DNA from 3 places in the Brevibacillus sp. MS2.2 genome. Region 1 is predicted to be linked to each of the others. Evidence: riboswitches for the same ligand, from Rfam matches in the RefSeq annotation. Region 1 holds a riboswitch; each other region holds the start of a gene.
The links. A riboswitch is a leader RNA that binds a small molecule or an ion and turns the genes downstream of it on or off. The one in region 1 is predicted to bind lysine.
Positions count from the first base shown of each region.

Region 1 (5,449 bases):
TGGCCTTTCGCCATACAATGGTCCCCCTTTCAATGTATGTAACTCTCAATTCTGTGAAAAACGTCAAGCATCACCGCAAGCGGTCCAAAACGGTTTTCGGCCGTTTTGATAGACCTTTCCCCAATATCCTAACCCATTGCCTCACCCATTAGACATAGCAAAACCTCCACGATCATTTTATGAAGAGCATCTTGACGCTGTTCACAAAAAGACTGCGTTCGCTAGATCATATGAATTTGTCGGAATGTGTCAAAATTCGAGAAAAAGTTGGGCAAAACTTTGACCAAATCCAATTGTACTCTTGTCGACACAGAGCGTCAAGACAATCAATGTACTAAATACATTGATAGAATAACTTTGTTTAGTCCAGCTATTTTTTCTATTACGATGTCATGAATGTGAGCCCATCCTCATAATCTAGTACAGACAGGAGGGAAGCACATATGAAAGAGAAGGATCAGCTAGCAGCACTGTTGCCACCGGAGACCATTCCCTATGCGGAAAGAATGAATATGCCCTATCTTGGCTATCATCTTCTACGTGAAACGCTGACCAGCACCCTGTTAGGTGATAGTGAAAACCATATCCTCTATTGGATTGGAAAAAACATGGGCCGCCAAATCCCCATTCAATCAGCAACTGGCCCGATTATGCCTTTTATTCGACTCGGATTAGGCCAGCTAGACGTCGTGGAGGAGACCCGGCAAACTATCGTCTATTCGCTCACTCATTCTATTTTTAGCTACCAGTCTATAGAGAGACTGGCATGCAGTCTTTCTTTTGAGGCTGGAATCATCGCTGGTATGATTGAGCAGTGGAAAGAAAGAGAAGCGTTCAGCAAAATCGAGTTGGAAAGCCCTTCAGACATACGTATATCTGTACAAGTGGCGTCATGAAGAAAATGCCCCCTCTACCTATAACAAAGGGAGAGGGAGCATCCATATTTTATACTCCGTGCACAACCGCGGTTTCCTCGACATCCAGACCATATGCCGAATGAAGACTGCGAACAGCCAGCTCCGTCAAGGCTGCTGGAATGACGCAAGAAACCTTGATATCAGACGTAGATACCATTTTAATAGAAATTTCTTTTTCTGCCAGGACGCGGAACATTTCAGCAGCTACCCCTGGATTGTTGATCATACCCGAGCCAACAATTGATACCTTGGTCAAGCCTTCCTCGAAATCGACTTTTTCAAAGCCAAGCTCGTTTTTGTTTCTGTCCAGCGTATCCAGTGCTTTTTTCAGGTCATCCGCTGCAACGGTAAAAGAAATGTTCGTAACAGACGCATCATAGGAGCTTTGGATAATGATATCGACGTTCACCTGATTGTCCGCCAGCGTATTGAACAGACGGGAAAGCGTCCCGACCTTGGCAGGCATGCCGACAACCGTGATTTTGGCTACATCTTCATCGTGTGCAACTCCACTTACTACTCTTCCTGTTTCCATGTTGGCAACCTCCTCAACGTACGTACCATCTTCGGCAGTAAAGCTGGAGCGGACGACCAGCCTTACCTTGTATTTTTTCGCAGCCTCTACTGACCTTGGATGAAGAACCCCTGCACCGAGGTTCGCCAGCTCCAGCATCTCATCATACGAGATCGTATCCAGCTTGCTCGCTGCTGGAACCATTCGCGGATCAGCTGTATACACCCCGGACACGTCCGTAAAGATTTCGCATTTCTCAGCGTTCAAGCTCGCTGCAAGTGTAACCGCAGATGTATCCGATCCACCGCGGCCGAGCGTCGTAATTTCACCTTCGTCACTGATCCCTTGGAATCCTGCCACGATCACCACACGACCACGGCCGAGCTCGGATTGAATCCGCTCTGGATCAATCTGCTTGATCCGTGCTCTTCCGTGAATCGCCTCCGTAGTGATTCCAGCTTGCCAGCCCGTAAGAGAAATGGCGTCGTAGCCTTTTGTATGCAAAGCCATCGACAAAAGCGCGATCGATACCTGCTCCCCCGTGGTCAGCAGCATATCCATTTCACGCTCGGATGGGTATGCGCTAATCTGCTTGGCCATGTCTACCAACACATCAGTAGATTTCCCCATTGCAGAAACAACGACTACCACATCATGTCCTTCCTCTTTGTAGCTGATAATTCGATCCGCAACTCGTAAAATTCGCTCAATGGTACCTACAGAGGTGCCTCCGTATTTCTGCACGATCAACCCCATGCGGCTTCTCTCCCTTTTTCTCATATCCAATTTGGTATTTATCTCGTATTGTATGGTTTTTCACTATTCTCTCTATAAGGAAAAGTCTTGCATTTTTATTTTACAAAAAAGGCACCGACAAGGAATAAGACCTGCCGCTGCCTATTGTTTCGACATACCGGTTCCTCCCTCCCAATACACGCGGACAACGAAGATTGACAGTAAGCACCATCAAAACTCACATTGACACACCGTGAGATAGCTCTCCATCTGACAATTGGTCATTGTGCAGATGACAGTCCTGCATTTGTTCAACGCAGACCCAGCATGGAGAAAAGCGGGTTTCCCTCCACACTTCGGCGAATTCCCCTTTCCCGTCCCCTTCACAGATACCCGATCTCAGGGTGGTACTCTTGGTTTTCGCGCCTCTACCTCACTCCATAATGGAAGTGAGGCTAACTATTCTGTTTGAATCGGATTATATCATGAGTCTAAAAATGGATCAATTCCTTTTTAGAGGTTATTCCAAAAGTTACATTTGCTATGTGTCCAGCTTACGCAGATGCCCGATGATTTCTTTTGCCAGCTTGTCGCCGATCCCTAGTTGGCGGAAGTCTTCAACGGTCGCCTCACGCATTTTTTTCAACGAGCCAAAATGAGAGAACAACAGCTTGCGTCGTTTCTCACCGATACCCGGAATTTCATCCAACTGCGAGGAAAGCATCGTTTTCGTCCGGGATTGTCTGTGGAACGTAATAACAAAACGGTGGACTTCATCTTGGATGCGCTGCAACAAATAAAACTCATAGCTATCACGTCTAAGATTCACAGGCTCTGGCGGATCTCCGTACATGAGCTGAGCAGTGCGGTGCTTCTCATCCTTCGCGAGTCCACAGACGGGAATATAGAGACCCAGCTCGTTTTCCAGCACGTCCATAGCCGCGCTGATTTGGCCCTTTCCACCATCAATCACAATCAGATCGGGCATAGGCTGGTTTTCTTTCAACAGGCGAGAGTATCGACGGCGAACGACTTCGCGCATGGAGCCGTAATCATCTGGTCCCTCGACGGTTTTGATCTTGAATTTGCGGTATTCCTTTTTGTCAGGACGCCCGTCTGTAAACACAATCATCGCAGACACAGGCTCTGTTCCCTGAATGTTGGAGTTGTCAAACGCTTCAATTCGATGAGGAACCGGAATCCCTAAAATGTGACCGAGATTGTGTACCGCTTGGACTGTACGAGCATCGTCCTTGGACATCAGCGCGAACTTCTCCTGCAAAGCAATACGGGCGTTCTCCGAAGCCATCTTCACGAGCTCATGCTTTTTGCCTCTTTTCGGAGCATGGACTTTGATGCCCAGCCACTCACTCAAAAGCTCCGGTTCACTCTCTTGCGGGAGCAAAATTTCTTTTGGCAGTGCATTTTGCTTGTCGTAGTAGAACTGGCTCACATAAGACATGAAGTCTTCAGTTTCGCTTCCATAGTATGGAAAGGAGGTCGTCTGACGCTCGATCATCTTCCCTTTTCGCATATAGAACACCTGAATGCACATCCAGCCTTTTTCCACAGCAAACCCGATAATGTCGCGGTCTACCGTATCGGTGAACGTGATCTTCTGCTTCTCCATCACCGCTTCGATGCTCTTGATCTGATCGCGATATTCCTTGGCGCGTTCGAACTCCATGTTTTCTGCGGCTTGCAGCATTTTTTCCGTGAGGGTTTGCTTCATTTCCTCATGGCCACCATCGAGGAATCGGCTGATTTCATCCACCAAACGCTGATTTTCCTCTGCCGATACCTCGTACACACAGGGCGCTAGACATTGTCCCAAATGGTAGTAAAGACAAACCTGCTTGGGCATATTGCGGCATTTGCGCAACGGATAGAGGCGATCAAGCAGCTTCTTCACCTCGGAGGCATCTCCAGCATTCGGATACGGACCGAAATACTTGGCTTTATCTTTTAGTACCTTACGGGTAATCTCCAGGCGTGGCTGCGCCTCATTCGTAATTTTGATGTACGGATACGTCTTGTCGTCGCGGAGCATGACATTGTAACGAGGGTCATGCTCCTTGATCAGGTTGCACTCGAGGATGAGCGCCTCAATTGCTGAGGATACCACAATGTACTCAAAGTCCACGATCTCACTGACCAACAGCTGCGTCTTTCCGTTATGACTGCCTGTAAAATAAGAGCGGACGCGGTTTTTCAGCACCTTGGCTTTTCCTACGTAAATGATTTCCCCGCTCGCATTTTTCATCAGGTAGCAGCCTGGCTTATCTGGCAGGACGGCCAGCTTGTCTTTTAAGGAGCTGTTCATGGCTGCCCCCTCCTCTTTGCTCTATATCTGCCTTGCATCTATTTGTTCTTGTGGAATGGCTTTTCCAATACATACAGTTCATCTTCTAAGGAACTCATCCGTTCCACCAGCAGCTTGCGGCTGTCTTGTACCCCTTGATTGTAATAGAAGGGGCCGAGTTCTTTCGAAAAAAAGGCAATCAACTCTTCCGTCTCCCAATTGCCGAGTGTCTCCGACCGTTCTTCTTTAAAATAGCGCTGTACTTGATGAACAAGATATTCCATTTGCTCTCTCGTCAATTTGGTTGGCATCGTATCCGGCTTCCTTCCCTTTTTCGCATCATAAGAGAATATACGTTCTATCCTTCATAGTACCATGGAATCCATACGAAAAAAACTGCCGCCTCATTCCATGGCGACAGTTTTTTATAGGCAGACTAGTGCTTGCGACCGCCCAAATATGCTTCTTTTACACGCTCGTCGTTTAACAACGCTACTCCTGTGCCATCCAATACAATTTGCCCTGCCTCCAGTACATACCCGTAATCAGCAATTTTGAGGGCCTGTTTGACATTTTGCTCTACGATGAGGACGGTTGTACCTTCCGCATTGATTTCTTTGATCACCTTGAAAATGTCCGCCACCACGATGGGAGCCAAGCCCATCGACGGCTCGTCCAAAAGCAACAGCTTCGGTCGAGACATCAATGCGCGGGCAATGGCTAGCATTTGCTGCTGACCGCCAGACATCGTCCCCCCCAATTGAGAAAGCCGTTCCTTGAGGATAGGGAACCAGGCCATCATCTTTTCCATGTCGTCCTTGATGCCTTGTGCATCGTTGCGCTGGAATGCACCCATCTCCAGGTTTTCCAGCACGGTCATCTTCCCGAGGATCGCACGTCCTTCTGGTACCAAAGCCAGTCCAGCTTTTACGATCTGATGTGGTCTCGAACCCTCTATACGTTTACCGCAAAACGTAATCG
Region 1 covers NZ_JABSUZ010000013.1:95,065-100,513, reverse strand. The annotation lists gene HP568_RS14405 (succinate dehydrogenase cytochrome b558 subunit) at 1-14, opposite strand, end outside; gene HP568_RS14400 (YslB family protein) at 444-896, shown strand; gene HP568_RS14395 (aspartate kinase) at 946-2,187, opposite strand; lysine riboswitch at 2,418-2,605, opposite strand; gene uvrC (excinuclease ABC subunit UvrC) at 2,708-4,489, opposite strand; gene HP568_RS14385 (DUF2164 domain-containing protein) at 4,528-4,779, opposite strand; gene HP568_RS14380 (ABC transporter ATP-binding protein) at 4,905-5,449, opposite strand, start outside.

Region 2 (5,449 bases), on a different contig from region 1:
TCTGTACCCGGTACGTGGAAGCTAACAAACAAGTCTACGAACCAAGAAATGAGATCTGTTCCTGCTACTGTGTTTTCAACAGGTACGTTGTTGACTGGTCAATACCAACTCCTGTTTCTACCTGATGATACCTCCATGTCGCCTTGGACTACGACGGTTCAGATTGGCATGGCGGAGCTATATATGGGAACAGATGCGAGTGGTCAAAAACTGGCACCGGATCAGACTATTACTGCCCCGGAGTCACCAGGTAAGATTTCTTTGTATTCGGCATACCCAGGTCGATGGTCGGTGAACGGAACTGGACAAACGTTGACGAATGCGCACCATTTTGAAGTGGATATCCCGATGATGCTGGCGGGTATGACGATTTCTGTCACTTTTGAGCCAGATTCCAAGGAAAACAAAACGGATTCCTTATGGGGAGGTTCTACGTCGACTACGATTCACATACAAATTCCAGGTGCACCAAATGCTTGTGGTCCCACAAGCGGAGACGTCACGATGGATGTGTTGATGCAGCCAAACGAAAAATCTACACTCATGGTCGAGAAAGCAAACGTGTATTCATCAGACAATACAGTGAAGCTCTATCAAAACCCGGTTCATGTGATATGGCTGACTACAGCAGCAGAGCATATCGAATTCGGTAGTGAAGCTGATGACGAGGAAGGACCAGGAGTATGGGCAGTCGATAACGTCGTGGTCGATAGTGATAAATTGAATTGGGATCATACAGGCTTGCTACTGTCTGGTTATAAGCCAGGGCGTTACAAGGTAAACTATTACAGCAAAAGAGACCCTGCCAAGACATGGTGTGGTTACATACAGGTCATTGAGGATACGCCACCAATCCCAGCGTCCCAAAGTTGTGATGCAGGTGATTCAGGTATGGCTCCATCATCAGCGCCGATGTTCATGAGAGGAAAAGAGGGCAAGGAATTTCGAGATGGAGATCTTGTGACTGTGGAATCTGAGAGCGATCTTGCTGAATTGGAAAACTTACAGCTCATCTCGACGTATGCAGAGCGAACTGGAACGAAGAAAGTTAGAGAGAGCAGGAAGGCTTCCGCTTACCATATGCCAAAGTATGAGTGGAAATATGGAGAGAACGCCATCGGTGCTAGACAAGAGCATAGCAGTGCTACGATATCCTCAGAAAATCGGATCGAGATCTACTACGAAGGAAAAGAAATCACTGCCATTAAGCCTTCCAATCGAGATGGCGACACTGGTAACGGACTGGAATCACTTGATATCAGCAAATACATTGATCGGCAGCAGCCCGGTAAATACGAGATCAAAGTAACCAATATCCTTAGCAACAAGACTTGCCAACTCGTTACAAGACAAAAAAGATCAGTCAAAAAAACAGACGTTGATGAACGAAAAGAAACGATTACATTTACAGTCGAAGTGAAATAACGATTGACCCCCTTGCATTTTGGCATGGGGGTTTTCGACTACAAGGGGAGGAAGTCCTGTGACAAATGAGCAGAAGGCGATCCTGGAAAAGTTCGGGTTTCGGATCGAAGGAGAGGAAGTGAAACATTTGAAGCTGGGAATCGTAAGAAATAAAAAAGAATTTGTCCGTCACGCCTCATCGGAAGAGTTGCAGGACTACATTAAGTCCATCTTGCGCAACCAATGTCAGTGGAGGCGAGGAGAATCTGAGTGAGCAGCCAGGGAGGTTATTGGGTTTGAGGGAGTCCAGGGAGACATTAGTTACGGCATTACGTGAAGTGGAGGCTTGGGAGAAGGATCAGAACGACTTGTGGTTCTGGGAAAAGCTTGGCAGACTTCCTTTTGTTCTGTTGGATCGGATTACGCCTGCATTCGTTCAAGAGAAGCTGGGAAAAGCCGTAGATGAAATGGCAGCTTTTCTTGAGACAGGTGGTACTTATTTGGTGCAGGATGAACCGATTTACAAGCGGTTTGGTAAACGCTTAGAGGGACAGGGCATATCTGTTATTGGCAAGGCGGAGATTGCCGCTGTACCGCTTACGATGATGAATGATGTCGCTATGGAGCTAAAGGATTCACGAGCGAATTTTGCCACGGTACAAGGTGCGACGACTGGCTTCGGAGGGATTTTTACCCTCGCGATCGATATCCCGTTATTAATGGGGACATCCCTAAAAGTATTACAAGAGATGGCTCTTGCCTATGGCTATCGACCTGAAGAGAAGAGGGAGCGGTTGTTCGTCGTCAAATGCTTGCAGTTTGCTTCCTCCGACATCGTAGGGAAAAAAGCGATACTCGCTGAGCTCTCTCGCTTTGATGATCCAAATGCACAGAGAGAGGTAATGGCGCAATTGCAGGGATGGCGTGAAGTCGTGGTAACGTACACAGAAAACTTTGGGTGGAAAAAGTTATTTCAAATGGTGCCCATTGCAGGTATTTTGTTCGGGGCGTATTTGAACCGCTCAACCGTACAGGATGTCGCCGAAGCGGGGATGATGTTGTACCGCAAACGGCGCATCCTGGAGCGGCTGCGTGAGAGCGAAAAGAGCGAGGAAATTACTGAGACCACTCCTCAATAGTAAGAGCGTAGAGGAGATGGTCCTCCCATACACCGTTAATTTGCAAATAGCGTAACGAAAGTCCTTCCTGGCGAAAACGATTTTTTTCCAAGACGCGAATGGAAGCTTGGTTGCGAGGCATGACAGCAGCTTGTACCCTGTGCAGTTTAGCATCAGAAAATGCAAAATGAAGGGCGAGATTTACTGCGGATGTCGTATAGCCTTTGCCATTGCAAGACTGATCCATAAAGTAGCCAATCGTTGCATTTTGCCACGCGCCGCGGGCGACATTCGATAAGGCTACACGTCCCATCATCTTTTTGGCCTCGCGGCTGAATACGCCGAAAGCATAGGCTGTGCCGCGTTCAAAATCAATCTCTGCTTGTGAAATCTGTTCTTGCTGTCCTGGGAGGGTCAGAAAGGAAGAGGGGCGGATTGGTTCAAATGGTTGGAGAAAGTCATGATTACGCAGCCGAAGCTCTAGGAGCTCGGCTGCGTCTTGTTGTTGGAGAGGCCGTAAGAGAATCTCGTCCGTATGTAGTGTCATGAGATCAATCCTCCTTAAAAAGTTGGATTGATAGTATAACATGTGCCAGATTATTTGGGAAACATCAATTAGCCGAGCAATTCAGCAAACGATACCCCAAATGCTTTGCAAGTTTCCACTTCTTTTGCAGTAGGAGAAAGCTCGATTTTCAAACCTTCCAGAGGAGTTTCCGCACCACGCTCGCTCGCCTTTTTCAGCAAAATATCAACAGCTGCACCGACATGCTCGTAAGCGGAGTCGCAAGAGCCAAAAGCAACGACCTTTTTCCCGCTGAGGTCAATATCGTCCATTTCCTCATAAAAATCCAGGCATTCGTCTGGAAGTTCGCCATCGCCCCATGTGTAGGCACCAAGCAAGATTCCGTCGTAAGATTCTAGTTCTTTTGCGTTCGCATCCATTACTTCTTTTATCTCCAGCTCAGCACCAGTTGAACGAATACCTTCTGCAATTGCTTCAGCAATTTCCTGTGTATTCCCTGTCATGCTCGCGTATACCATCAAAATGCTCATAAAACGTAAAACCTCCATTTAGATAATGAGTATCATTCTCAGTAATAAAATAATGAAAATGAGAATCGTTGTCAATAACTTTTTTCTTATTGCCACGTTTCATTGATTTTGGTAGAGTTAAATAAAATTATAATAATGTACTCTAAATAGAGGTGCGCCGAAGAAGAGTAAGTCTTTTCGCAATCTGCCAGGGGGCAGGAGAAGGAAGAAAGGCTAAAGCGCCGAAGCTTATGCTATGCCCCTACGTAGCACAGGCTGGGGTGTCTCATGAAAAATGAACATCCTGTCACAAGGGACCTCAAGTCTTTTTGTGGAGCGCTATTTATGATTTGCTTATGTAGTATCAAGAGCAATGAGATAGCGAATGCACTCATTGCTTTTTTTGATTTACCATGCTGTTATCTTGAGGAGGATGTAACTATGAACATGATGGATGCTAACGAAATTATCGCGTTTATTCAAAAAAGCGAAAAGAAAACACCCGTGAAGGTATATGTGAAAGGGAACCTGGAGGGAATCGACTTCGGTGCGAGCTCCAAAGCCTTCATTACTGGTCCTACTGGTGTTGTTTTTGGTGAGTGGAAAGAGATTGAGCCAGTGCTTGCTGCTAACGCAGACAAAATTGAAGATTATGTTGTAGAAAGCGACCGCCGCAACTCCGCTATTCCATTGCTGGATACCAAAGGGATTCAAGCGCGTATTGAGCCAGGCGCAATTATTCGTGACCAAGTGACAATCGGTAACAATGCGGTCATCATGATGGGTGCTTCCATTAACATCGGTGCAGTGATCGGTGAAGGTACGATGATCGACATGAATGTTGTAGTAGGTGGACGTGGAACCATCGGGAAAAACTGCCACATCGGCGCCGGATCGGTTATTGCGGGTGTTATCGAGCCGCCATCTGCACAGCCAGTTGTTGTCGAGGATGATGTTGTCATCGGAGCAAATGCTGTCATTCTGGAAGGTGTACGTGTAGGAAAAGGTGCTGTGGTTGCAGCGGGTGCTGTCGTGATTGAAGATGTACCTCCATACGTAGTAGTTGCGGGAACGCCTGCACGCGTGATCAAGCAAATCGATGAAAAAACTCGTTCCAAGACAGAGATCAAGCAGGAGCTACGTCAACTGTAAGGGAGAGAGTGCACATGGACTGGCGTTCGCTTGATGAACAATATATCGTCTCCTCTTACAAAAGACTTCCGATTGCCATAGAAAAAGGTGAAGGAAATTACTTGTACGATACGAACGGGAAGAGCTATCTCGACTTGTTTACCGGACTCGCGGTAAACGTTCTGGGGCATTCTCATCCGCGCATTGTACAGGCTCTGCGTGAGCAGGGAGAGCGCTTCTTGCATATTTCCAATGTATTTTTAAACAAGCCGGCTATTCGTTTGGCCGAGCGTTTGGTTGCGAACAGCATTAGTGGAAAAGTGTTTTTCACCAACTCTGGTGCAGAGGCTACAGAGTCTGCGATCAAGCTGATTCACAAATGGACGAAAAACGAGGGGGCAGGTCGTGAAGGCATCGTTGTCTTACGGAACAGCTTTCACGGGCGAACACTCGGAGCAGTGCGTTTGACGAGGCAGGCTCACATCTATCAAGACTTTCCTCAGCCGGCTTTTCCAGTGTATGAACTGGATGTGGAGGATACGGAAGGATTGCGAGCGATTTGCCAGGAAGCAAAGCCCGCTGCGGTCCTCATGGAGCCAGTCTTGGGTTCCGGCGGTGTCGTGCCATTAACGGAAGCGTTCTTGCGAGAGGTAGCTGCGATCTGTGAACAAGAAGGTATGCTCTTTGTCATGGATGAGATCCAGACAGGAATGGGCAGAACTGGAAAGTTGTTTGCTTATGAGCATGCAGGCGTAACGCCA
Region 2 covers NZ_JABSUZ010000008.1:61,073-66,521, reverse strand. The annotation lists gene HP568_RS09440 (hypothetical protein) at 1-1,425, shown strand, start outside; gene HP568_RS09435 (hypothetical protein) at 1,484-1,678, shown strand; gene HP568_RS09430 (EcsC family protein) at 1,701-2,543, shown strand; gene HP568_RS09425 (GNAT family N-acetyltransferase) at 2,521-3,069, opposite strand; gene HP568_RS09420 (flavodoxin) at 3,138-3,578, opposite strand; lysine riboswitch at 3,718-3,907, shown strand; gene dapD (2,3,4,5-tetrahydropyridine-2,6-dicarboxylate N-acetyltransferase) at 3,999-4,709, shown strand; gene HP568_RS09410 (aspartate aminotransferase family protein) at 4,724-5,449, shown strand, end outside.
Region 2: it holds a riboswitch for lysine, as region 1 does, so the genes downstream of both, dapD (2,3,4,5-tetrahydropyridine-2,6-dicarboxylate N-acetyltransferase) here and HP568_RS14395 (aspartate kinase) in region 1, are expected to answer to the same signal.

Region 3 (5,449 bases), on a different contig from region 1:
GGAATATGGTAAAGGGGTGTATGATTGGCTGGCTGGTGCTCTTTTGGTCCAGGAAGCGGGAGGCACAATTACGGATACGCAAGGGAATGATTTTTGCTGGAAAAGCACAGGCATCGTAGCAGCAGGCTCGACCATCTACCCTAAGCTGATCCAATTGACTCCCGCTTCATAAAGAACAGATAAAAAGGGTGAGCCTATGCGCATCACCCTTTCTCCTTTTTCCGTTCGCGAAAACGGCGCACCTTCATCAGGTTTCCGCACATTTTGTCATCACACCAGCGGCGCACCCGGTTGCGGCTTTCATCATAAAACACCCAGCAGCAATCCTCGTTGTCACATATTTTGACTCGCTCCAGATGCTGCGGGGCAAGCAACTCCGCGAAAGAGGCTGCAATTTGTGCCATGACGAGGGGCCAGCCCTCTGTTGAGCTGGATTGCTCTTGCTTGTAGCTACCCTCCTCTTCTACATACAACACCTGCACATGAAAAGGAGCGAGAGCCAAAGCTCTGTTCAATTCCGCTAGGTCCTCCTCTTGGAATCGCTCTCCACGGACAACTGCTTCCAGCATACGTCGCAAACGCTCGCGCAACTGCAAAAGTGAAGCGGCACACTCCTCATTCATCGGCAGCGGTGCGGTTAGCTTGTATGTTTGCAAAAAGGATGACAGCCATTCCTGGTTCTCCAGGCGATTTTCCCCACGACCAGAACCGCGCCAATCCCGCCAATCACTATTTAAAAAATCGATACAAAGCCAGTCCATGTCATCATCTCTCCTGACGAAACCCTTCATTTTCTCTCTTGTATGATCATACAGGATATGGTAATCTCTATTTGTAACCATCGTAATAACATTAACTGGTTACAATCTCATTTCTTATTGCTATTATAGCGTTTCATCAATCTGTTTCACAGGAGGAAGCGTATGAATCGGAAGGAATTGCTTTTGCACGGATGGGAATGTACGTATGACAAGGAAGACTGGTATCCACCCTTAAAAGAAGCGCTTTCCGGCGTATCAGCAGCCGAGGCGAGCTGGCGCCCTGTGGGAGAAGCAGCCAACACGATCTGGGAAAACGTCAGCCACCTTCTTTATTACAAAGAACGCCTGTTGCATCGTCTAATGGGCACTGAATTTCCTGGATCGGCTGAGACGAACGATGATACCTTCATCCCGTCCGGCGGTCCCGATGACGAAGACGCTTGGCAAGCTACTCTCGCTCGCATGGAAAGCGTCCACCGCCACATTCACGAAAAGCTTTCCTTGCTGACGGATGAGGAGTTAAATCAGATGGCTACTTATACGCCCATTTACCAAAATGTGATGAGTCTGGTCCTGCATGATGCGTTTCATACGGGACAAATCGTCCAAATTCGCAAGCTGCAAGGCTCCTGGCCTGCCAGACGATCATTTGAATAACAAAATTTCACATTGATTAATCACAAACAATCCTTTATAGTTGATGAATCACATAATTTCATACATGTTATCCTCATCTTTCACGGTGAGGATAGAGGTCGCGGCTTTTATATCATCCTGTACGAGATTCAGAGAAAATCAATGACTCCAGGTAAGGAAAATCCGCCGAAGCTCATATCGCGTCTCTGTGCGATTGGGTTGGGGCTGTACTCGAAAGGGGCAGAACTGTCACGTTTGCATGCCAAGCAAACGTGGTGAGCTATCTTCAGTGAAGGCTTGGTGGGGATTGGATGATACCGCCCTATGCCATTTTTTTGGCTATGGCGGTTTTTTCGTTTCCGACCTTCCTTCTCAAAAATCAAGAAAGGTCGTGCAAGCAGCTTATGTCACAAAATCAATTGCAACGTGGTTTAAAAGCCCGACACCTGACGATGATCGCCATCGGCGGCTCGATTGGGACGGGATTGTTTCTTGCGAGTGGAGGCTCGATCCACTCCGCCGGACCTGGTGGAGCTTTAGTCGCCTATCTCGCCATTAGTATCATGGTTTACTTTTTAATGACCAGCTTGGGGGAAATGGCGGCCTTCATGCCTGTTTCCGGTTCGTTTTCGACGTATGCCACACGGTTCGTCGATCCATCTCTCGGTTTTGCTCTCGGCTGGAACTACTGGTACAACTGGGCCATTACCATTGCCGTCGAGCTGTCAGCTTCCGCACTCATTATGAAATATTGGTTCCCGGATACCCCAGCGATATTGTGGAGTGCTTTGTTCCTCGGATTGCTGTTTGCCTTGAATCTCCTGTCTGTGAAAGCCTATGGAGAATCTGAATATTGGTTCGCCTTGATTAAAGTAATAACGGTTATCATCTTTATTATTGTGGGTGTGTTGATGATTTTTGGCATTATGGGCGGTCAAGCAGTCGGCTTCCAAAACTTCACCAAAGGCGACGCGCCATTCAACGGCGGCTTCATGGCCCTGCTCGGTGTCTTTATGATTGCCGGATTCTCTTTTCAAGGGACAGAGCTGGTTGGTGTCGCAGCTGGAGAGAGCGAAGACCCTGCCCGCAACATTCCGAAGGCCATCCGTCAAATTTTTTGGCGCATCCTGCTCTTCTACATTCTCGCTATTTTGATCATCGGGTTGCTGGTTCCATACGATAATCCAAATCTGATCAGCGGCGACCTTACGGATATTGCGATCAGCCCGTTTACGATTGTATTTGAAAATGCCGGTTTTGCTTTTGCAGCATCCGTCATGAATGCCGTTATTCTCACGTCAGTATTGTCTGCTGGTAACTCTGGCATGTACGCCTCTACACGCATGCTGTGGAACCTGGCAAAAGAAGGAAAAGCACCAAAATGGTTCGCAAAAGTAACCGGTAACGGCGTACCGATCAATGCCCTGATCTTGACTGCGCTCATCGGCGCCCTTGCTTTTCTGTCCTCTCTGTTTGGAGAAGGCGAAGTGTATGTCTGGCTTTTGAATGCTTCCGGTATGTCCGGCTTCATCGCTTGGCTGGGAATTGCAATTAGTCACTACCGTTTCCGCAAAGCGTTTATCGCTCAGGGCCGTGACTTAAGCGAATTGCCTTATCGGGCAAAGTGGTTCCCGTTTGGTCCGATTTTTGCCTTCATCATTTGCTGTATCGTTATTTTGGGGCAAAACTATTCCGCATTCATGGGTGGAACGATCGACTGGTATGGCGTCCTGGTCTCTTACATTGGCCTGCCACTCTTCTTAATCATTTGGCTCGCTTATAAAGTCACCCAAAAGACCAAGCTCGTCCCTCTAGAACAAGTAGACTTCAGCATGGATGAATACACGAAGTAATCGAAGAAAAATTACGGACTTCCGTTATCTAAACGGGAGTCCTTTTTCGTGTTTGCCAGCATATGTGAGGAGAGTAGAACATGCAAATCCAATCGTATTCCCGCTACCTATCCCCCCAGCTTCCAACTAACCAAACTGTACCTAAAATGGTGACAGGAACTAGTTTGGCATTGCCCAAGCTCGATACTGTAGACCTTCGTTCACACAAGGCACGCGAGCTACCTGCTGATGCCATCGAACATCACAGCGTCCAATTTTTCTTTAGCACAGAGATTAATGAGCGTTTGGATAAAATTTTCGCAGATAAACCACCTGAGGCTCGCAAGGCCTTTGACCACATCCTGGAGCGAAATTTTTTCAACTCCCAATCCACCTACACCGATGAAGAAAGAGCTGCTTTGGTAGAAGTGGGTTTAACCCAAGGCAAATATTTGGCAGACCAATACATGGCTGATGAAAAACATGCTGCTGAATTTTTGGATACCCTTCATCTGCTTGCTGGCGTTGCCAAAACACGAAAGGTTGACCCTGCAACTGGCAGTGTCAGCTACGTAGAGCTTCCGCAAAAACCGCAGGGGGCGCCGAACGACTATGTTAATCCGTCCAAGCTGATGGAGCGGTATGACCCTAAAGCCTACAAAAAAATGCAAGCGGTCACAACCAATCAAACAGAGAAAGTAAGCATGCTGATTCAATTCGTCAAAAAGCTGCAACATCGTCCAGACTGGATCGCACAATACCGGAACGAACAAGCTACACTTCTCTCTGATTTAAAAAATACAAAAATCGCTAACCGTTTTGAGAATGTAAATACAAAGGACGCCACTGACTTTGTTCGTCAAATGAATACGCTTGCTGAAAATGCTTCCGTTTCTGCCTTCACACCATTGCTACAAACGAATCTTGCCTCTTTTATGATGATCCTGGCCAAGAAAACGAGTTAACTTCACAAAGATGATCGTCACAGCCTCCGCCCGAACTTCCCTGGGACTGGGGCTGTTTTTTCTTGTGTAGTACCAATCTCTTTCCTTTTCCAGTTAAGGAAAGGGACTGGCAGGTGGTGGACATACTAACCCGTAAAGGAGGAGACGAACATGGATGACAATCGCGAAAACGACCTGCCTGATTTCAAACAACTGGATGACAGACTGATCGCTCAACCTCCGACTAGCCCAATAATCGCAATCCGTACCAATCTGGACAAGGAACCAAATGACGTCGACAATCCGTATGTGCAGCAAGACTCTACACCCACTGGACAAAATAAGGGGGAAGCAAATGACTGATCGCATCTCAAATGAAAAGCCGGACATGGGTTATAACGGAAGCAATATGCATGGTTATTCCCTTACACCAAAGGAAGGGACATTGGATCAAGCTGACAAGACGACTGCGGCAAAAAAAGAAAACAGGGAGAAAGAATAGTTTTTCCCCATTACGAAGAACAATTCCCCTTTGGGAAAACAGGTAGATGCTCACTTTGCCTTTTTCCTGAAGGGGATTTCTTTTGGATTTCTAACCAAGAACATGGTGAAAAAACATTTTCTTATTGACGAAATTCTATTGGAAATATATACTTTTCATGGATTTGATAATGAGAATCGTTATCAAATATTTGCATATATAATCAGGAGGTTGCCCCATGAAATCCAGGCTCTTCAAACACATTTACAGCACAACATTAGTCACTTTTCTCCTCACAGGTGGCGCCCATATAGCTCTGGCCGCACCACTCATGGCCACTGCTGAACAGACGGATGTTTCCCCTTTGTCGCTAGATTTCGCAGTTGAACAGGCAATTAAGAACAGCGTTGATCTGGAGGTGCTTCGGCTTGAATTAGATATTACGAAGTACGAAACATCCATCACACTGAGAGAAAAAGCAGAAATAAAAAAAGCCGATATCATGACTCTGGCTGATGCAAAAAAGAAATTCGAAGACGCTGCCAAAGCAATCAAAGAAGTAGTTGTCGATGAAGTCGCCCTGAATACGCAAAAAAACACCATACAATTACAAGTGCAAAAAGCATTCTTCGAAGTCCAATCATTAGATGCCAAAATCAAAGCGCAAAAGACAAGCTTGCAAAGACAGTACTGGTTGGACTCCCAAGACACAGAAGCTCACAAAAATCTTGCTGCCCTTGAAGCCAGCTACAAACAAGCATTGGCCAAGCTCAACGATTTATTGAATGAAAAAGC
Region 3 covers NZ_JABSUZ010000022.1:6,731-12,179, reverse strand. The annotation lists gene HP568_RS19020 (inositol monophosphatase family protein) at 1-172, shown strand, start outside; gene HP568_RS19015 (CGNR zinc finger domain-containing protein) at 204-761, opposite strand; gene HP568_RS19010 (DinB family protein) at 924-1,418, shown strand; lysine riboswitch at 1,503-1,688, shown strand; gene HP568_RS19005 (amino acid permease) at 1,802-3,250, shown strand; gene HP568_RS19000 (hypothetical protein) at 3,331-4,194, shown strand; gene HP568_RS18995 (hypothetical protein) at 4,345-4,536, shown strand; gene HP568_RS18990 (hypothetical protein) at 4,529-4,675, shown strand; gene HP568_RS18985 (TolC family protein) at 4,893-5,449, shown strand, end outside.
Region 3: it holds a riboswitch for lysine, as region 1 does, so the genes downstream of both, HP568_RS19005 (amino acid permease) here and HP568_RS14395 (aspartate kinase) in region 1, are expected to answer to the same signal.